Regions from separate parts of the Streptomyces sp. NPDC048566 genome, predicted to be linked through region 3. Evidence: riboswitches for the same ligand, from Rfam matches in the RefSeq annotation. Region 3 holds a riboswitch; each other region holds the start of a gene.
What was found. Region 3 has a riboswitch for cyclic di-AMP ahead of ACGFS9_RS08930 (M23 family metallopeptidase). Riboswitches for the same ligand answer to the same signal wherever they lie in the genome.
Positions count from the first base shown of each region.

Region 1: linked by a shared signal. The riboswitch ahead of ACGFS9_RS05150 (C40 family peptidase) and the one ahead of ACGFS9_RS08930 (M23 family metallopeptidase) in region 3 are both predicted to bind cyclic di-AMP.
Region 2: linked by a shared signal. The riboswitch ahead of ACGFS9_RS27545 (transglycosylase SLT domain-containing protein) and the one ahead of ACGFS9_RS08930 (M23 family metallopeptidase) in region 3 are both predicted to bind cyclic di-AMP.

Region 1 is NZ_JBICWL010000002.1:295,312-302,106, forward strand. Features, by position in the region: gene ACGFS9_RS05130 (urease subunit alpha) at 1-692, opposite strand, end outside; gene ACGFS9_RS05135 (urease subunit beta) at 685-996, opposite strand; gene ACGFS9_RS05140 (urease subunit gamma) at 1,013-1,315, opposite strand; gene ACGFS9_RS05145 (hypothetical protein) at 2,179-2,484, shown strand; cyclic di-AMP (ydaO/yuaA leader) riboswitch at 2,804-3,002, shown strand; gene ACGFS9_RS05150 (C40 family peptidase) at 3,006-3,479, shown strand; gene ACGFS9_RS05155 (ATP-binding protein) at 3,700-4,161, opposite strand; gene ACGFS9_RS05160 (helix-turn-helix domain-containing protein) at 4,373-5,230, shown strand; gene ACGFS9_RS05165 (DUF397 domain-containing protein) at 5,244-5,468, shown strand; gene ACGFS9_RS05170 (8-amino-7-oxononanoate synthase) at 5,481-6,605, opposite strand; gene bioB (biotin synthase BioB) at 6,767-6,795, shown strand, end outside.
Region 2 is NZ_JBICWL010000025.1:72,248-79,042, reverse strand. Features, by position in the region: gene ACGFS9_RS27550 (polyprenyl synthetase family protein) at 1-401, opposite strand, end outside; cyclic di-AMP (ydaO/yuaA leader) riboswitch at 2,331-2,525, shown strand; gene ACGFS9_RS27545 (transglycosylase SLT domain-containing protein) at 2,530-3,246, shown strand; gene ACGFS9_RS27540 (HAD family hydrolase) at 3,448-4,269, opposite strand; gene ACGFS9_RS27535 (FAD-dependent oxidoreductase) at 4,653-5,876, opposite strand; gene ACGFS9_RS27530 (ATP-grasp domain-containing protein) at 5,904-6,795, opposite strand, start outside.
Region 3 is NZ_JBICWL010000004.1:20,400-27,194, reverse strand. Features, by position in the region: gene ACGFS9_RS08945 (dihydrofolate reductase family protein) at 19-1,179, shown strand; tRNA gene ACGFS9_RS08940 (tRNA-Met) at 1,284-1,357, shown strand; gene ACGFS9_RS08935 (PP2C family protein-serine/threonine phosphatase) at 1,574-2,734, shown strand; cyclic di-AMP (ydaO/yuaA leader) riboswitch at 2,950-3,105, shown strand; gene ACGFS9_RS08930 (M23 family metallopeptidase) at 3,115-4,155, shown strand; gene ACGFS9_RS08925 (aldo/keto reductase) at 4,334-5,281, shown strand; gene ACGFS9_RS08920 (PrsW family intramembrane metalloprotease) at 5,367-6,698, opposite strand; gene trmB (tRNA (guanosine(46)-N7)-methyltransferase TrmB) at 6,795-6,795, opposite strand, start outside.

The sequences.
Region 1 (6,795 bases), on a different contig from region 3:
GCCCCCCAGTCCTCGTGGATCTTCAGGCCCAGGGCGCCGCCGCGGATCTGCGACAGCATCGCGTCGTGCGAGACGGTGTTGCCCTTGCCGAGCAGACCGAAGTTGAGGGGGTATCCCTCCATCGCCTCCAGCATCCGGGCCAGGTGCCAGGGACCGGGGGTCACGGTGGTCGCCTTGGAGCCCTCCGCGGGACCGGTGCCGCCGCCGACGAGCGTGGTGATCCCGGAGGCAAGGGCCTCGTCCGCGATCTGCGGGCAGATGAGGTGCACGTGCGCGTCGATGGCGCCCGCGGTCAGGATGCGCCCGTTGCCGGCGATGATCTCGGTCTCCGGGCCGATGACCAGATCGGGGTGGACGCCGTCCATGGTGTCCGGGTTGCCGGCCTTGCCGATGCCGGCGATCCGGCCGTCGCGGATACCGATGTCGGCCTTGACGATCCCCCAGTGGTCGATGACGACGACCCCGGTGACGACCGTGTCCGGGGTGCCGTCGGCGCGTGTGGCGCGCGACTGGCCCATGGACTCGCGGATGACCTTGCCGCCGCCGAAGACCGCCTCGTCGCCGGCGAGTCCGGGGCCGCCGGAGCGGTCCTCCTCGATCTCGACGAACAGGTCGGTGTCGGCGAGCCGGATGCGGTCGCCGGTGGTGGGGCCGAACAGGTCGGCGTAAGCGGCCCGTGAGATCTCAGGCATCGAGGGCACCTCCGGTCTCGCCGCGCAGCCCGTGCACCGTACGGGTGCCGGCGAGCGGCACGAGTTCGACGGCGACGGGGATGCCGGGTTCGAAGCGCACGGCGGTGCCGGCGGCGACGTTGAGCCGCTTGCCCCGGGCGGCTCCGCGGTCGAAGTCGAGTCCGGGGTTGGCCTCGGCGAAGTGGTAGTGGGAGCCGACCTGGACGGGCCGGTCGGCGGCGTTCAGGACGGTCAGGCGGGTGACCTCACGGCCCTCGTTGTAGCGGACGGGGCCGTCGGCGAAGCGGATCTCTCCGGGAATCACGATGTCGCTCCCCCGTTCAGACGATCGGGTCGTGGACGGTGACGAGCTTGGTGCCGTCGGGGAAGGTCGCCTCGACCTGGACGTCGTGGATCATCTCGGGGATGCCCTCCATGACGTCGTCACGGGTGAGGATCTTGCGTCCCGAGGACATCAGCTCGGCCACGGTGCGGCCGTCCCGGGCGCCTTCCAGGAGGTGCGACGTGATCAGCGCGACCGCCTCGGGGTGGTTCAGTCTCACCCCGCGGGCCCTGCGCTTCTCGGCCACGTCGGCGGCCACGTGGATCAGCAGCCTCTCCTGCTCGTGCGGGGTCAGTTGCACGGCGTCCCACCTCACAGTCCTCGCTCCGGACCGTGCGGGGCCCGGGTGCCGCAGCCATCGCGGCGGGATAGATGTAACACACCGACACATGGCGCGTTCTTCGCCGATCCGGACACAAGAACCCCCGGCGGCGTGGATCGGCAGATTAGTGGGGCGGAGTTTCAACTACGTTAACCAGCCATTGATCACCCCATGACCGGCAGCCGACCGGTCGCATACCCGGCGCGGAGCGCGGACCCGGGCCGCATCACCTCCGAGGGGGACCCGACACCCGGCCCGCCCGTCACGGCCGCCCCGCCCACCGGTCGCGGGGCGCGGCACCGGGGGCGCGCGCCCGGACCGTATACGGCACGGACGGTGCCGGGGCGTCGCGCGCGCACCCTCCCGCCCGGGCACCGGGTCCGGGTCCGCACCGGCGCGGCCCGCCGGCCGGACGCGGGGAGCCGGCCCGGCACGGCCGCCCTCCCCGGGATCACGGATCGCGGACCGCGGCGGACGGCGCGCCCCGGGCGTCCCCGGCGCCGGGAGCGGGAGTCCGGTCACGACCGGGGCCTCTCGGCGAACGGCGTACGGCCTGTACCTTTTTGACAGACGTCGAGTCATCGACCGCGAGGAGGCGTGCCCATGCAGCGCCCGTCCGCCCGCCCCGTCCCGCCCGTACCCGCCGGCCCCTCCACCCCGGGACGGCCGGGACCGGAACCGCCCCTCCGGATCGACACGCCGAGCGCCCCCTGCACCGCCGCGCGCCACCGGGCGCCGGAGCCGGACCCCCGGGCCGGCACACCGACCGCCGCCCCGCGCCGGGGAGTCGGCCCGCGGCACCGCGGTCACGGGCACCGCGCGCCGCACCGGGCGGGCGGCCGGTGATCCCCGACCCGCCTCCGCTGCCGGCCCTGACCCGTGCGGAAGCCGAGCTGATCGACCGCTACCTGGACGTCGTCGACCTGGTCGGCCGGATCAACCCGGCGCGCCCCGGGGACACCTACCGGGGGCTGCGTGCGGCCCAGGCGCTGGTCGGGAGGGCGACCGCGCTGCGGGACGCGCTCGCGCTGATGCACCAGCGGGGCGAGAGCGAGGTGCACGCCTCCACCCTGGCCAGGGCCCTGCGCGCGCTGGACGGCGAGCGGCGGACCGCGCGGGTCACGACGCCTCCCGAGCCCGGCAGTTGAGGCACCGCGCGCGGACGCCGCAGGCACCCCGGCCCGCGACTCAAACGCACCAGATGGTGTACCCCCTGATGGCGTAGAAATCGGCACTTTCCCGGGCCCCCCGACTTGCGCGACGGGAAGGGCCCCGGCGCGGATCGGGAGGCTCCGGCGCAGGTGCGGGCGTCGTCCGCGGCCCCAACACCCCTTCGAACACAGAGGCGTCCACCCGAACGGGTGAGTGGTGAGTAAGCCCACAAAACACCGGTTCCGCTCGGATTTTCCGACGTTCATGGGTGAAGATCCCTTCCGACGACAAGCCCCCGCCACGGCGGCGGGGCGGTCCGGGCGGACGCCGAGTCCTGCCGCCGCCCGGATGACCGGTCGACAGAAGTGGATCGGCAGGAGTGGAGGACCCAGCACGACGGTCCGCCGGAGCAGCCCTCCGGGCGGTCCTTGGGGTGAAGCCGCGCCAGCGGCCGGGCAACTTCGCCAGCCCGAATCCGACAGGTCATCCTTCACAGGCGGCTGACGAAGGGTTGCGCATGACTGCGCTCAATCGTGTCCCGTCGCTGTGGACCAGGGCCGGTACGGCCTCGGCCCTCACCCTCGCCGCCGTGGGCGGCGGCCTCGTGCTCCCCGGTGGGGCGGCGGAGGCGCAGGCGGCCACCACCGCGACGAAGGCGCTCCGGGTGGCGGCCTCCAAGCACGGCGCCCCGTACAAGTACGGCGCCACCGGGCCGCACCGCTTCGACTGCTCCGGGCTGACCCTCTACTCGTACAAGAAGGCGGGCAAGAAGCTGCCGCGTACGGCCGCGGCGCAGTACAACACGTCCCACCACGTCTCCGCCTCGCACCGCAAGGCCGGGGACCTGGTCTTCTTCCACTCGGGCCGGAGCGTCTACCACGTCGGCATCTACGCCGGGAAGGGGAGGATCTGGCACTCGCCGAAGACGGGGGACGTGGTGAGGCTGCAGAAGATCTGGACGCGGAGCGTCTGGTACGGCCGGGTCGGCTGACCGGTCCGCCGGCGGCGGCTCGGACCGCCGCCGGCGAACGGCACCGGGTCCGACCGCCCTCGCGGCGCCCGGCGGCCCGCTTCCCGGGGGCCGAACCGCCGCGCGTCCGGTGCGCCGGCCCCGGGGCGCCCCGCCCCGCGGTGCGCGCGGCCCGGTGCCGGGACGGCGAAGCCGGCCGCGCCCCTCCGGACGGGCGGGCGGCACGGCGGAGCCGGGCGGGCTACCCCTCGGGCGGGGCCCCTCCCGCGGCGACCGGCTGGACCGCCGCCGTCCAGGGCAGCTCGATGGAGACCGTCTTGCCGCCCTCCCGGGTGGCGCGGACGCTGAGCCTGCCGCCGCACTCCTTGGCGAGCCAGCGGATGATGACCATCCCGCGGCCGTTGTCCTGCTGGACCGCCGCGGGCAGCCGCCGGGGAAAGCGCGGATGACTGTCGGTGACCCCGATCCGCAGGCGTTCCTCCCGTTCGAGGCACACGTCGACCGTGAAGGTGGGGGACTGGCCGAGGGTGTGCTGCACCGCGTTGGTCGCCAGTTCGGACACCACCAGGCGGACGGTCTCGGCGACCTCCGCGCCGTCCGGCAGACCCCACTCGGCCAGCACGTCCGCCACGAACCTACGGGCCACCGAGACCGAGACGGCCTCGCTCGGCAGAGTGACGGCTGCTTCCTGGTGATCTGCCATGGCGACGTCGTCCCTTTCCCACGGGACCGGAGTCCGACACGGAGCGGATGGTTCGAGTACGGTCCCGGACTGGTGCTTGCGCAAGACTGCCACTACCGGGCCGGTCGCGGGTGCGATCCACCGAGTAATGCATATATCTGTCGCTCGATGCGGTGAACTCTGCGTCGGCAGAGCGTATTCGGGCGACTTGAGAGGAGTAGGGAGAACGGGCATGCAGCACGGTCCCGCGGTACGCCGCCGCAAACTGGGTGCCGAACTGCGTGCGCTGCGCGCCGGCACGGGTCTCACGAGCGGCCAGGCGGCGGGGCTGCTCGGCTGGCACCAGTCGAAGGTGAGCCGCATCGAGACCGGCACCAGCGGGGTGAAACCGGCCGACGTGGAGCGTCTGCTGGACGCCTACGGTGTCGCGGACCCCGAACTGCGCGATCTCCTGGTCGTGCTGGCGGGCTCCGAGGGCAACGGGCGGCACCACTGGTGGCACGCCTACCGCGGGGTGCTGCCGCCCGCGTACCGCGACTTCATCAGCCTGGAATCGGGGGCGAGCGGGATGCGGACCCTGGAGACCTCCGTCGTTCCGGGCCTGCTCCAGACGCCCGAGTACGCGCGCGCGGTGACGCGGGCCGCCGTGGAGGGGCTGGAGGAGAGCAGGCTCGACGCCCTGGTCGAGGTGCGGCTGGCCCGGCAGGACGTGCTGCGGGCCGATCCTCCGCTGGAGCTGTGCGCGGTGCTCGACGAGGCGGTGCTGCGGCGGGAGGTGGGCGGGCCGGAGGTGATGTCCCGTCAGCTCCGGCGGCTCCGGGAGGCCGCGACCCTGCCCCAAGTCCGGCTTCAGGTACTGCCGTTCGCGGCCGGGGCGCACATCGGGATCACCGGGCCTTTCGTTATCTTCTCCTTTCCGAACACTACTGATCTGGATGTGGTTGTTCTCGACCACTTGACGAGTAGCCTCTATCTCGAACGGAAAGAAGACCTCCAGGCCTACACGGAGGCCTTCGACACCCTTCGGTTCCACGCCCTTTCGCCCGAGGACTCGTTGGACTACATCGCCGGGATAGGTGACGGCGCGTAAGGAGGCACCCCCCATGTCTGCATCGCCTCGGTACGTACCCTCCAGCACTGCACTGCGCGACGTGCGCTGGCTGCGCAGCAGCCGCAGCACGGGAATGAACAACTGCGTCGAGACGGCTCGCCCCGGCTCCGGACCGTGGTCCGGGACGGTGGCGGTACGCGACTCGAAGAACCCGGCAGGGCCCGCCCTGCTGTTCGCCCCTGCCGCCTGGGAGGGGTTCGTCAGCGGTCTGGCCTGATCCGGGACCGGATCACCGGCTGCGGCTGATGACGTCCACCGCCCGCCCGATCTGCTCGTCGGTGAGGTCGGCGCGGGCCGTCAGCCGCAGCCTCGACACCCCGTCGGGCACCGACGGGGGACGGAAGCAGCCGACGGCGAGGCCCGCCTCGCGGCAGTCGGCCGCCCACCGCAGGGCCCGTTCGGGGGACGGTGCCCGCACGGAGACGACGGCGGCGTCCGGACGGACCGCCGACAGGCCCTCGGCCGTCAGCCGGGCGTGCAGGGACCGCGCCACCTCGCGCGCCCGCGCCGCCCGCCGGGGCTCCTCGCGCAGCAGCCGCAGCGCGGCCAGCGCCGCGCCCGCCGCGGCCGGGGCGAGACCGGTGTCGAAGATGAACGTGCGCGCCGCGTTGACGAGGTGGTCCACGACCGCCGCCGGGCCGAGGACCGCCCCGCCCTGACCGCCCAGCGACTTGGACAGGGTGACCGTGGCGACGACGTCCGGCGCCCCGGCGAGTCCCGCCGCGTGCGGCGCGCCGCGGCCGCCGTCCCCGAGCACGCCGAGCCCGTGTGCGTCGTCCACGACCAGCCCGGCCCCGTACTCCCGGCAGGCGAGGGCCAGTTCACCGAGCGGCGCGGCGTCGCCGTCCACCGAGAAGACCGTGTCGGAGACGACGACGGCCGGCCCCTCGTGGGTACCGAGTGCCTTGCGCACACCGGCCGGGTCCGCGTGCCCGACGACCTGGGTGGTGCCCCGGGCGAGCCGGCAGCCGTCGATGAGCGAGGCGTGGTTGCCCGCGTCCGAGACGACGAGCGAGCCGTGCGGGGCGAGGGCCGTGACGGCCGCGAGGTTGGCCGCGTAGCCGGACGAGAAGACGAGCGCGGACTCGAAACCGCAGAAGTCGGCCAGTTCCCGTTCCAGCTCGGTGTGCAGTTCGGTGGTGCCGGTGACGAGCCGGGAGCCCGTCGCGCCGCCGCCCCAGGTGCGTGCCGCCTCCGCCGCGGCGGCCGTGACCCGCGGATGGCGGGCCAGCCCGAGGTAGTCGTTGCTCGCCAGGTCGAGCAGCGGCGACCGCGCGGGGCGCGGGCGCAGCGTCCGGACGAGGCCCGCGGCCCGGCGTGCCGCGGCCTGCTCGTCGATCCAGCCGAACGCCATGAGTCCTCCGGGCCGTCGTCGCGGGGTGTTTTGTAGGCAGTGCACAGACCCTAGCGGGGGGACCAGCCGCCCAGGATGTGGCAATACCCACACGTCGAACCCACTCTGTTGTCCGATCTCTCCTTGGCCGGGACCGGTCGCATAGGCCAGGATCGGACCTCATGGACCTGCTGAACACGCTGGTGGACAA
Region 2 (6,795 bases), on a different contig from region 3:
GCCAGGATGTAGGAGGCGCGGGCGAAGAGGAAGTCGCCGGTGAGGACGGCCACCGAGTTGCCCCAGCGGACGTTGGCGCTGTCGACGCCGCGCCTGACGTCGGCCTCGTCCATCACGTCGTCGTGGTACAGCGTGGCGAGGTGCGTCAGCTCGACGACCACGGCCGAGGGCACGACACCCGGCGCGTAGGGATCACCGAACTGGGCGGCGAGCATCACGAGGAGCGGCCGGAACCGCTTCCCGCCGGCCCGCACGAGGTGCTGGGCGGCTTCCGTGATGAAGGGGACCCCGCTCTTGGTGGCTTCGAGCAAACCCTCCTCGACAGCCGCCAATCCGGCCTGGACATCGGCTTCGAGAGCCTGGTCCCGCACGCTCAGCCCGAACGGCCCGACGACGGTCACGAGAGGTTCTCCTGTCTGCTGACGATCACATGGCGAACTCGGTCGATCATTCTTTCGATGACACGGTTTGTCGATGTGTCGCTGCCATCACTCAAGTCAGCGTATCCGGTCACGTTTCGATCACCACGAGCGCCCACCGTCCCCCGGCCGACGTGACCCCGCCGGGAGGTACGCCGGAATACACCTGTAAGACACACGGAACCGCCCGTGCGCCGCATGCCGCGGGTACCCCTCCCGTCCGGGCGGTATCCGACGGCCGTCGACATGTTCACGATCACCTACTGCTCCGCCGACGGCCCGGCGCCCCGCCCCCGGGCCCTGCGGGGCCGGGGGCGCACGGGAGAGAGGGGCGTGGCCCCCGGTTCGTCCGCGTCCGGCCCCGAGCCCGGCCCGCGGACGATCACCCCGCCCCCGACCCGTCCCGCTCCCCCGGCGCGGCTTTCCGCCAGGGGCACGGAACCGCCGCCCGCACGCCCCCGCGTCCTCCCCCACGCCGTCCCGCGCGACCTCGGCCGCGCCGCCCCCGCGCCTCCTCCCTCCCGCCCGCCGTCCCCCACGACCCGGTCCGGTTGCCGCACCACCGTTCGACGCGTCCCGTGCGCCGAGGCGAGCCCCCGGGCATCCGTCCGGCCCTCCCCCGTGGAGCCGCGCGCAGGACGCCCTCGCCCCACTCCACCCCTCCCCGACGGCGCCCGACCGCTCGCCCGGACGCGGCGCCCGGCGGCCGACAAGCCACCCCGACGCTCCGACGCTCCGGGGGCGCCTCCCCGACCCGCCGACCGGCCGGACCCCACCACACGGCCGCCGGCACCCCTGGGTAAGCCGGACTCCGCCCCCCGCCCGCGTCCGGGGCCGCCCTGCACGGTCTCGGCACAGCGGACGGCACGGCGGACGGCACGCCGGACGTCGCGCGGGGCACGACCGGAGGCCCTTCCGCGTGCCGGGACCTCGGTCGCCCAGCGGCCCGCCACCCCGACCCTGGCCACCGGCCGCGCGGGCGGTTCGGTTCGGCATCCCATCGGGACCGCCCGACCGCGCCGCGGGGCGCCACCCGCGCGCCCGCCCCGCCGGGGGCGGTCGTCGCGGTCCGCCGGGCGGACGACCGCCGTGACGCACGGGCACCCCCTCCAGGCGGTTCCGACCTCGGCACGGGCCCGCCCGGGGGTCAGCCGTGCCCGCCCCGGCGGCCGGACCGCCGGCCCGGTGCCCGCCCGTGAGGTGATGGGGCGTGGCACATGGACGGGGCGCCCGGCAGGCTTCACCCGTCTCCGGTTGACCGCCCGCGCGGGGTCGGCCCGGCGCCAAGCCCGGCGCCGGGTCACATCGGATCGGGTCGATGCGGGTCGGGTCGGGTCGAGGCGGGTCGGGTCGAATCGGGGCGGGGCACAACGTCGCCCCGCTGAGTCGACGGCGTCCCGTCCCCTGACGCCGCCTCCTTTCTCCGAGGTCCGGCGGACCGACGCCGGGCCCAATCGGCCGCGCACGCAACGGCGTTCGCCCGGCGGCCCGCGCCGCTTCCGCCCCACCCCCGTCAACTCATCGCGCGCGGCGCGGCGTTCGCCGGGCCGGCCGGCCTGCGGCGCCTCCGCCGGTCCGCTCGTGCGTGACGCACCCCGGCAGGGCCTGTCCGGCATGCGGGCGCCACCGTGACCGTCCCGTAACTCCCGGCACGCCAAACGGCGGTGGCGTAATGCCCGACTTGCCCGTCATGCCGCGTTGGCGACCGTTGCACGCGTGAATTGAGTCACCCGCCGACCAGTGGATCACCCTCGGCCCACCACCCACGAACCCCTTCACCAAAGGCAAGTTGAGGATTCAATTCCGGCGCAAACGGACGTTTCGCCACGCCCCCAAAAGGGCGAAAGCGATCTTCAACGCCACATCGGGCCTTGTTCCCGACATGTGCAGTCGCATACGTTCTCGTCGACCCCGGGCGGATCGCCGAATCCTGCCGTCGCCCGGAACCCATCCACCCACGCACACACGGCAGGAGCGGGGGAACCACAGGTAGGCCGCCGATCCGGAAGACCGGACCGGCTAGGGGTGAAGCCGCGCCCGAAACGCGGCCGGGCATCTCCCGCCCGAACCCGACAGCTCACCTCGCAGGCGTCGGAGAGGACAATTCGTCATGCCCGCAGGCACGCACCGCCCCGCCCGCAAGAACATCGTCACCCGCGGAATGATCGCCGCGGGGACGGGCGCCCTGGCCTTGGCCCTGCCGCTCGTGAGCGCGACCGGCGCCCACGCCGCCACCCCCCAGGCCGCCAAGACCGCGGCCGTCCCCAACGTCCAGCTCATCACCTACAAGGTGGTCGCCGGCGACACGCTGACCAAGATCGCGAAGAAGTACCCGTCGAGCGGCGGCTGGAAGAAGCTGTACACGGCGAACCGCGCGGTCATCGGGAACGACCCGAGCCACCTGCGCACGGGCCTGACGCTCACGGTCGGCACCAAGACCCTGAAGTCGGCCGCGGCCACGACGACCGCCAAGACCACGGCCACCCAGGCGTCCGCCACCACGTACGCGAACAACCTGGACGGCTGGATCAAGGAGTCCCTGGACATCATGGGCAAGGCGGGCATCCCCGGCACCTATGACGGCATTCACCGCAACGTGATGCGCGAGTCCTCGGGCAACCCGAAGGCCATCAACAACTGGGACTCCAACGCCGTCGCGGGCACCCCCTCCAAGGGGCTCCTCCAGGTCATCGACCCCACGTTCCTGGCCTACCACGTGCCCGGCACCTCGATGGACCCCTACGACCCGGTCGCCAACATCACGGCGGCCTGCAACTACGCCGCCGCGAAGTACGGCTCGATCGACAACGTCAACGGCGCCTACTGATCCCCGCGGCGCACCCTCTCCCCCCACACCACGACATCGGCCGGCGGCACCCACGGGTCCGCCGGCGGTGCCGTACGAGAGGGGCGCCTCCGGATCGCGCGGGCACCCTCCGGGGGCCCGGCCCGCCGGGCCCCGCCGGGAGGTCCGCGCGGGCACCCTCCCGAGGCCGCGGGGCGGGCGGCGCCGGTACCGAGGCCCGGGTCAGCAGCGCTCTCCGCACCCGAAGACCCGCTCCAGGACCACCGCGATGCCGTCGTCCTCGTTGGACAGCGTCACCTCGTCGGCCACCGCTTTCAGTTCGGGATGCGCGTTGGCCATCGCGACCCCGTGTGCCGCCCAGTCGAACATCGGGATGTCGTTCGGCATGTCCCCGAACGCGAGCGTCCCCGACGGGCTCAGCCCGAGACGGGCCGCGGCGAGCGCGAGACCGGTGGCCTTGGTCACTCCGCATGGCTGGAGTTCGACGGTACCGGGCCCCGACATGGTGACCGTCGCCAGCGAACCGACCACTCCCCGCGCCGCCGAGGCCAACTCGTCGTCGGACAGCGACGGATGGCGCAGCAGCACCTTGCTGATCGGCTGCGCCCACAGGTCGTCCCGGCTCCGCACCCGCACAGCGGGCAGCGTCGGGTGCGGCATGACGTAGCCCGGCTCGATGAGGGTCAGCCCGTCCACGCCGTCCTGGTCCACCGCCGCGTACAGCAGGCCGACCTCCGCCTCGATCTTGCCGAGCGCCGTCTCCGCCAACTCCCGTTCCAGCGTGACCGACCAGAGCATCCGGTCGGTTCCGGCGTCGTAGAGCTGCGCGCCCTGCCCGCACACCGCCAGTCCCCGGCCGCCGAGTTCGTCCAGCAGCGGCCTGACCCGCGGTGCGGGGCGGCCCGTCACCACCAGGTGCCGGGCACCTGCCGCGGTCACTTTCGCCAACGCGGCCCGCGACCGGTCGGAGAGCGTGTCGTCGCCGCGGAGCAGCGTTCCGTCCAGGTCAGTGGCGATGAGTGAATATGCAGTCGGAGCGGCCATGATCCGAAGAATACGGATCGCGGGACCCGTCGACCCCGCCGGAACCGGACGACGTCCGGTATCCCGTCGGCAACGCCGTTCACCGCACGGTGGCAGGCGCGTTGCGACCGGTTGGGATCACGCACGGCCCGCTTCCGTCCGGTCGGACTTTCCCGTGCAGGACCGATCACAACGGCTCAACACCGCCGTTCCCCCCGCGCCCGTCCCACCCGAACCACCGGAGCGGCAGCACACGACGGGGTGCCGGCGGCCGGTTCCGGGACCGGGGGGGGACGCGGGCGGTCACCCCGGCGGGCAGGCGGAAACGTCCGTCGCCCGATCGGGCGACGGACGTCCACGCGCCCGGCCGGTCCCGGGTCCACCGGTGACCGGCCACCGGACGCTCACCCGTGGGCGGCCGCCAGATGCCGGGCCAGACGCGGCGACGCGAACCGGGTGCCGCACACGAACCGCATGACCGGACCGTACGAGGACGCCGCGGGCAGGCCGGTGAAGTACAGGCCGGGAACCGACGAGCGGTATCCGGCGCCCAGCCGCGGAGTGCCGCGGCTGACGGCCAGCGCGGTCCGCAGCCCGTCCCCGAGGAAGTCCATCGCGGCGATGTCCACGCGGTATCCGGTCGCCGCCACGACGTGGTCGGCGGACAGGTCGTCCAGCCGGCCGCCGTGGGTCTGCACCGTGAGGACGGGCTTGCCCTCCGCGGCTCCCGCCCGGACGATCCGCCGCACCTCGCGGACGGCGACCCTGCCCTCGAAGCGGTCCCGCAGCCACCAGGCGCCGAGCGGTCCGAGCACCCGGCGGACCAGGTAGTGCCGTGCCCCGGCGGGCAGATGGCGGTAGGGCTGCGCGTGGTGGCTGAGGGCCCACAGCGACCAGGCCCGCCCGAACGGCGACTCCGGGCGCAGCTTCGGCTGGTCCCACGGCGGCGCGCCGAAGTCCACCGCTCCCCGCCCCCGGGACACCACCGTCACCCGCGCGCCCGCCTCCGCCGCCAGCACCGCCGTCTCCAGCGCGGACTGGCCCGCGCCGACGACGATCAGGTCCTTGCCGGCGAACCGGCTCAGGTCGTGGTGCTGCGAGCTGTGCGACAGGGGTCCCGAGGGCGTCGGCCCGTCCGCCGCCGCCTCGGCCAGCGCGGCGGGCAGATACGCCAGCCCGGACAGCCCGGTGGCCACGACGACCGCCCGCGCCGTGAAGGACTCCCCCGAGTCGAGCTTGAGGACGAAACCGTCCGGGCCGCCCGGGGAGCCCCGGCCGCTCCCGCGGTCGACCGAGACGACCCGGACCTGCTCCAGACCGGGCACGAGCCGCTCCTGGAACCACTGCCCGTAGCCGATGAACGTCTCGACGGGAATGATGTCCTCGTCCGTGGCGAGCGGCCGCGTCCCCGCGGCAGCGCAGTAGTCGCCGAGGGTGTGCCCCCGCTGCGGGGCGTCGATGCTCGACGCGGCCGGGGTCGACTTCAGGAGCATCCCCTCGGGCATGTGGTCGCGCCAGCTGACCATGGGTTCGCCGAAGACCCGCACCGGAATGCCCCGCGCCCGCAGATGGGCGGCGGTGGACAGCCCGAACGGCCCCGCGCCGATGACTGCTACCGGATGGTTCACGAAGTCCCTCCCCAGGACGTACGACGCCTACTTCGTGGTGGAACCGCCGCCGCGGCGGCTGGTCCGCCACAGCTGGTGGAGATGGCGCGCGCCCGGCCGGACCAGGCGCGCGAGCATCGTGAAGAACGGCCGCAGGTCGTCACCCGCGAGCCAGGCCAGCTCCGTACCGCTCGCCCGGGCCGGCGCGTGCGGTGTCGTGTAGCCGCTGCGCCGGTAGGCGAGCAGGGCCGGCAGGTCGATGTTCTCCACGACGTACCGGTGCCCGGTGCGCTGTTCCCCCTCCGGAACCCGGCGGCCGGTCAGATGCAGGTGCAGCGCACGGACGACGTCGATCCCCGACTCGCTCTCGAAGAGGCGGAACTGGGCGCCCATGCGCGGGTTGAAGTCGAGCAGCTTGTACCGGCCGTCCCGGCGGTCGAACCGCAGGTCGAGGTCGATGACGCCGGTGAAGCCGATCCGCTGGACGAACCGCGCGGCGATGTCCGCGAGTTCCGGGTTGTCGACGACGTACGCGTGCGCCGTCATGCCCGCGTGCGGCGGCCACGAGCGGACCTTCACGCCGGTGAACATCGACAGCGGCGTCGAGTCCGCGTCGAAGCAGGCGTGCACGATCCAGTCCTCCGCCTCCTCCCTCGGCAGGTACTCCTGGAGGATCACACCGGGCCGCGGCCCCCAGTCCCGGGCGAGGGCCAGCAGCCCCTCGCGGGTCGCGATCCGCGTCGTCCCGTTCACCGCGGGCCGGCTGCGCCGCACGAACGCCTCCCGGTTCTTGGCGACGAGCGGGAAGAGCGCCTTCTCGGCGAACGCCTCGATCTCGTCGTACGACTCGGGGAACGCGGCGGCGGGGCTCGGGACGCCGTGCTCCGCGCACAGCTCGTGCAGCCCCTGCTTGCTGGCGAGCCGCCGCGGCAGCCCGGCC
Region 3 (6,795 bases):
CACCGGAGGAAACGCCCGATGCCCCGACCCCACGTCCTGTTGTCCGCCGCCGTCTCCCTCGACGGCTTCCTGGACGACACCGGGCCCGAACGGCTGCTGCTCTCGGGGCCGGCCGACTTCGACCGGGTCGACGAGGTGCGGGCGTCCTGCGACGCGATCCTGGTCGGCGCCGGAACCCTGCGTGCCGACAACCCCCGGCTCCTGGTCAACTCCGCCGAGCGCCGGGCGGCCCGGGTCGCCGAAGGGCGCCCCGCGTACCCGCTGAAGGCGACCGTCAGCGGCTCCGGCGACCTCGACCCGCGGGCGCGGTTCTGGCACACGGGCGGGGAGAAGGTCCTCTACACCACCGACGCGGGCGCCCGGCTCGCGGCGGACCTGCTGCGCGACCTGCCGGGTGTCGAGGTCGTCACCACGGGCCCCGACGTCGACTGGCGGGTCCTGCTGGAGCACCTGCACGACGTCCGGGGTGTGCGGCGCCTGATGGTCGAGGGCGGCGGCCGGGTCCACACCCAGCTCGTGACGGAGGGGCTCGCCGACGAACTCCAGCTCGCCCTCGCGCCGCTCTTCGTCGGGCAGCCGGACGCGCCGCGGCTGTTCGGGCCCGGGGCCTATCCGCCCGGCCGGATGCGGCTCGTGGAGACCCGGCCCGTCGGCGACGTCGTCCTCGCCCGGTACGTCCCCACCGCGCCCGGCACCGGCGGCGCCGCCTCCGCCGCGGACCGCCGGTGGCTGGCCCTGGCGTGCGAGCTGGCCGCCGCGTGCCCGCCCTCGGAGACCGCGTTCAGCGTGGGCGCCGTGGTGGTGGCGGCCGACGGCACCGAGCTGGCCCGCGGCCACTCCCGCGAGGGCGGGGACGCCGTGGCGCACGCCGAGGAGGCCGCGCTCGCCAAGATCGACCCGGCCGACCCGAGGCTGCCCGGCGCCACCGTCTACAGCAGCCTGGAGCCGTGTGCCCGCCGCGCCTCGCGCCCCGCCCCCTGCGCCCGGCTCGTCCTCGACGCCGGTGTCCGGCGCGTCGTCACCGCCTGGCGCGAGCCCGACACCTTCGTCCCGCAGGCCGACGGCAGCGCGGTCCTCGCCGCGGCGGGCGCCGACGTCGTCCTGCTGCCCGAGTACGAGGAGCGCGCCCAGGCGCCGAACCGCCACCTGCCGGGCGACGCCCCCCGCGGCCGGGCCTGAGCGGCGGCCCGCCGCCCGGCCCCGCCCCCCGTTCGAGGCCGCCGGGGGCGCGGGGAGGAAGTGGTCAGGGCGGTCCCGCGGATGGCGTAGACTGGTTTCACCGACGCGGGGTGGAGCAGCTCGGTAGCTCGCTGGGCTCATAACCCAGAGGTCGCAGGTTCAAATCCTGTCCCCGCTACTGAAGGCCGAGGGCCGGAATCCTGAAACACGGATTCCGGCCCTTGGCGTAGGTCTCCCCCGGGGTGCATCCCTCGGTCGGTCCACACCGGTCGCCCGGCGCCGCCGCTCCGGGTCTGCTGGACGGGTGGGCCGGCCAGGAGGTGACGAGCGGACCGGGGAACGCGACGACCGCGCCGACCGCCCGTCCGCCGGACCGCGGCCCCCGGGACGCGCCGTGGCCTCGGGCGCGACCGGTGTCGCCGCCCCCGCCCCGGTCGGCCGGCGCACCCGCAGGATCTCCGTCGCGCGGGCCTTCGTGCGGGCGCTGCCCGTGCTCCTCGTCGTCGCCGCGACCCTGTACGACTACTTCACGCCCGGCGAGTTCACCGCCGCGCCCCTCTTCACCGCCGCCGTGCTCGTCGCCGCGCCCCTCTCCTCGCTCCGCGGCACGGTCCTCGTCTCCTCGGCCGCCGTCGCCGCGGTGTTCCTCGTGCACGCGCGCTACGGCATCGTCCTGCGGATCGACGCGATCACCGAGGCGGTCACCGTCGCCACGGCGGCCGTGCTCGCCGTCCTCATCAACATCCTCGTCCGGCGCGGCGACCAGCGGCTCGCCTCCGTCCGGGAGATCGCCGAGTTCGCCCAGCGGGCCGTCCTGCCCGAACCGCAGGCGCGGATCGGCGGCCTCGACGTCGCCGCCCGCTACGAGGCGGCGCAAGCCGACGCGTTCATCGGCGGCGACCTGTACGCGGTGCAGGACACCGCCTACGGCGTACGGCTGGTCGTCGGGGACGTGCGCGGGAAGGGGATGACGGCGGTCGCCGCCGTCGCCGTGGTGATCGGTGCCTTCCGCGAGGCCGCCGAGCAGGAGGGCACCCTGGAGGCGGTCGCCCGGCGGCTGGAGCGGGCGCTGCGGCGCGAGGGCGCCCGGCGGGACAGCCTCGACGCCGTCGAGGGCTTCACCACCGCCGTCCTCGCCGAGATCCCGCACGACGAGGGGATCGTCCGGATCGTCAACCGGGGGCACCCCCCGCCCCTGCTGCTGCATCCCGACGGCACGCTCCGCGTCCTCACGGTCGAGCCCGCCGCCCTGCCCCTCGGGATGAGCGACCTGGCCGGCGCGCCCGACCGGGCGGTGCCGGCCCGTATTCCGTCCGGGGCGACGCTGCTGCCGTACACCGACGGCCTCTCCGAGGCCCGGGACCGGTCCGGCGCGTTCTACGACCCGGCCGCACGGCTGACCGGTCGGGTGTTCCCCGGCCCGGGCGCGCTGCTGAACGAGGTCGCCGGCGAGGTCCGCCGGCACACCGGTGGCGCGCTGGCCGACGACATGGCGCTGCTCGCCGTCCTGCGCGGGCCGGCCGCCGGCCTGCTCGGGCCCTGTCACGAGGGGTGACGGGGCGCTGTCCCTCCGCATAACAACTGACGCACCGTCAAGTAAAGGGTGGTGCACGCACGGAGGTCAACTCGCCCCTTTTTCACCGCTCGTGACCCAGAAGTCCTGGCCGGAAACCGTTAACGATCACTCGGAACAGCTTGGAATCCGGTGGCCGTGTCTATTAACGTTCGATAACGCAGCGCGGTCGTCCCAGCCGTCACCAGCGACGGCTCCGTGCGCACGCGCCGAATCCCGCGAGGGAACCGGGGAACCACCATTTGGGGTGAATCGAGCGTATGCGGCCGTGGTCACACGGCGGTTTACGCGCGTAGGAGACCTTCCTGCTCCGAACCCGTCAGCTAACCCGGTAGGCGAGAAGGAAGGAAAGGAGCGCCCACGTGGCGTCCAACCCGCCTGCCCGGCCCACCTCGTTCGCCCCGGGCGAAGCCCACTCCTTCGGCTTCGTCCACGGCAAGGACGAGGGTCCCTGGGAGGAGTGGAACCCCACCGAGGAGTCCGTCCGCCCCGTGCGCGGCCGGCACCGCGTGGGAAAGCAGCGCGGCGGAGGACTCGCCCGCAGCTCCACCGTCCTCGGCGTCGGCGTCATGGCGGCCGTCGGAGCGGGGGGCATGGCCACCGCGGCGCCCGGCAAGGCGCCCGTCTCGATCTCGCTGCCCGACCTGTCCTCGGTCACCCACTCGGCCAAGGCCCTGGTCGCCGACGACACCGACGAGGCACCCGAGACCCAGGCCGCTCCGCTCACCGGCGCGGGTCTGACCACCGCGGACACCGCCCAGGGCGCCACGGACGCCGGCGAGGCCCTGCGCGCCCGCATCATGCAGCAGGCCGAGTCGCAGCAGAACCAGGTCGACAGCGCCGCGCAGAAGGCCGCGGAGACGGCCGCCGCGAAGCAGGCGGTCGCGCTCGCCGCGAAGCAGCAGGACGCCGCGCAGGCCAAGGAGGCCGCCGCGAAGAAGAAGGCGGAGGAGGAGGCCGCGGCGAAGGCGGAGGCGGAGCGCCTCGCCGAACTCGCCAAGAGCTACTCCCTGCCCACCTCCTCGTACACGCTGACCTCGACCTTCGGGGAGGCCGGCTCCATGTGGTCCTCCGGCTACCACACGGGTCTCGACTTCGCGGCCCCCACCGGCACCCTGATCAAGGCCGTCCACAGCGGCACCGTCACCGAGGCGGGCTGGGCCGGCGCCTACGGCTACCGCACGGTGCTCACCCTCGACGACGGCACCGAACTCTGGTTCTGCCACCAGTCGTCGATCAGCGTCAGCACCGGCCAGAAGGTCGCCACCGGTGACGTCATCGGCCGGGTGGGCGCGACGGGCAACGTCACCGGGCCGCACCTGCACCTGGAGGTCCACCCGGACGGCGCCCCCACCGGCATCGACCCGATGGCCTGGCTCCAGAGCAAGGGCCTCACCCCCTGATCCGAGCGGCGTCCGCGCGGGCGCGGCCCCCGGCCCGGCCCGGCCGGCGGCCGACCCGCGCCACGGCGGTGGGCGCGGCACGCCGGCGCACCGCCGCACCCCGGCCGGCGGGAGCCGGTCCCCGCCGTGCCGTTCACCTGCGGAATAGAGGCATCCGGCGCGGGCGTTGAAGCCGGGCATGACTTCCCCTCTTCGCAAGCTCGGCTCCTCCGACCTGGAGGTCTTCCCGCTCTGCCTCGGCGGCAACGTCTTCGGCTGGACGGCGGACGAGACGCAGTCCTTCGCCGTGCTCGACGCCTACGCGGCGGCCGGGGGCAACTTCCTCGACACCGCCGACTCCTACTCGGCCTGGGCCGACGGCAACGAGGGCGGCGAGTCCGAGACCGTCATCGGCAGGTGGCTCGCCGCCCGCGGCAACCGCGAGGACATGGTCGTGGCGACCAAGGTCAGCCAGCACCCCGCCTTCCCCGGCCTCTCCGCCGCCAACATCAAGGCCGCCGCCGACGCCTCGCTGCGCCGCCTGGGCACCGACCACATCGACCTCTACTACACGCACTTCGACAAGACCGAGGTGCCGGTGGAGGAGATCATCGGTGCGCTCGACGACCTGGTGAAGGCCGGCAAGGTCCGTCACATCGCGGCCTCCAACATCTCCCCGGAGCGGCTGCGGGAGTCCCTGGAGTTCTCCGACCGCGAGGGTCTCGCCCGGTACGTGGCGCTCCAGCCGCAGTACAACCTGGTCTCGCGCGACACCTACGAGGGCGCGCTGCGGGACGTCGCCTCCGGTGCCGGGCTCGCCGCCGTCCCCTACTTCGCGCTCGCGGCCGGCTTCCTCACCGGCAAGTACCGTCCGGGGGCGACCGTGGACTCGCCGCGGGCCGCGGGAGCGGCCAAGCACCTGGAGACCGAACGCGGGCAGCGGGTCCTCACCGCGCTCGACGCGATCGCCGGCGCCCACAACACCGCCGTCCCGACCGTCGCGCTCGCCTGGCTGGCCGCCCGGCCGACCGTCGCCGCGCCGATCGCCTCCGCCCGCACCGTGGAGCAGCTCCCGGCACTCCTCGGCGTCGCGGAGCTGTCCCTGACGGAGGCGGAACTGTCCCGCCTGTCCGAGGCGTCGGCCTGACCGGCCGGACCCCCGCGGCGGCCCCGCGGGGCCGCCCGCCCCGCCCGCGGGCCGGCCGGGGCGGGCGTCCGCGGCGGCGCGGGGGTCACGAGCGGTAGGGGTTGTACGCCGGGTACGGCACCGGCGGTGAGAAGGGCCGCGCCGGCGGGGCGGCGTAGCCCCAGCCGTGCGCCGGCCACGGCGGCGGGACCGGCAGCGGGGCGGTCGCCCCGGCCGCGTAGGCGAGGGACGGACGGGCGATGTCGCGGCGCCGCCACAGCTCGTGCAGCAGCTCCCGCTCCCGGACGACGAAGTCGCCGCCCGCGCGGCCCCGCCGGCCGCGGTGCCGCAGGAACGCCAGCGAGGTGGCGTACGCCTCGTACTCGGCGACCGAGCGGGCCGCGCCCTTTCCCCACTGCCGCCCGGCGTACTCGCGGGCGAGCCGCCTGGCCCGCATCGAGCCGAGGACGTACGGCTCGGCCGTGCCCAGCCAGCCCGCCGCGGTGTACGCGGGCAGCTCGGTGTGCACGGTGCGCAGCTCGCGCTGCCGGGTCCAGACGACGAGCCAGGTCAGCAGGGCGAACGCGGGCACCATGAAGGCCGCGTAGACCGCGATGAAGCCGAACTCCCCGAAGTCCGAGGAGCTGTTCCACACCGAGTGCATCCCCATCGCGAGCAGCAGGCCGGCCGCCGGCACGAGGACGCGGCGGACGCGCTGGTGGTCGCCGGACAGGGCCGCGACGCCGAAGCCGATCCCGGTCAGCACGGTGAACAGGGGGTGCGCGAAGGGGGACATCACCACGCGCACGAAGAAGGTCGCGGCGGTCACGGAGGCCAGCCCGTGGTCGCCGGTGAGCCGGTCGGTGCCGAAGGCGGTGCCGAGGTACAGGATGTTCTCGGTGAACGCGAAGCCGGTGGCGGTGACTCCGGCGACCACGACACCGTCGACGATCCCGGTGAAGTCGCGTCTGCGGAAGAGGAAGACGAGCAGGACGGCCGCCGCCTTCGCCGACTCCTCGACCACCGGGGCGATGACGGTCGCGCCGAGGGTGTCCGCGCTGGAGGGGTCCGCGGTCGCGGTGGCTATCCAGCGGGTGGCGAAGCTGTTGGCGACGATCGCGATGAGTGCCGCCGCACAGGCCCCCCAGGCGAAGCAGAAGACCAGGGTGCGCCAGGGCCCCGGTTCGACGCGGTCCAGCCAGCGGAACGCGGCCACCAGCAGCGGCACCGGGAACACGGCGAGGCCGAGGCCCACCAGGAAGCCCTCGGTGCCGGTCTGTTCGCGGACCAGCGCGAGGATGACCAGGCCCGACAGCGCCAGCAGGGTGATCGGTGCTCCGTACCGCACCCATCTGCGCTGCCACCAGTGCGGATGGCGCGGCGCGGGCGGCCCGGCGGGGGCGCCGGGCTGCGGAGGGTACGGGGGACGGATGGCCACGGCATTGACCCTAACGAGGGAGGGCGTGGCCCGCGACGGTGACCGGGGCGGTCCCGGCGGGCGGAGCGCCCGGGGCCACCGGAGGTCGCGCGCGGGT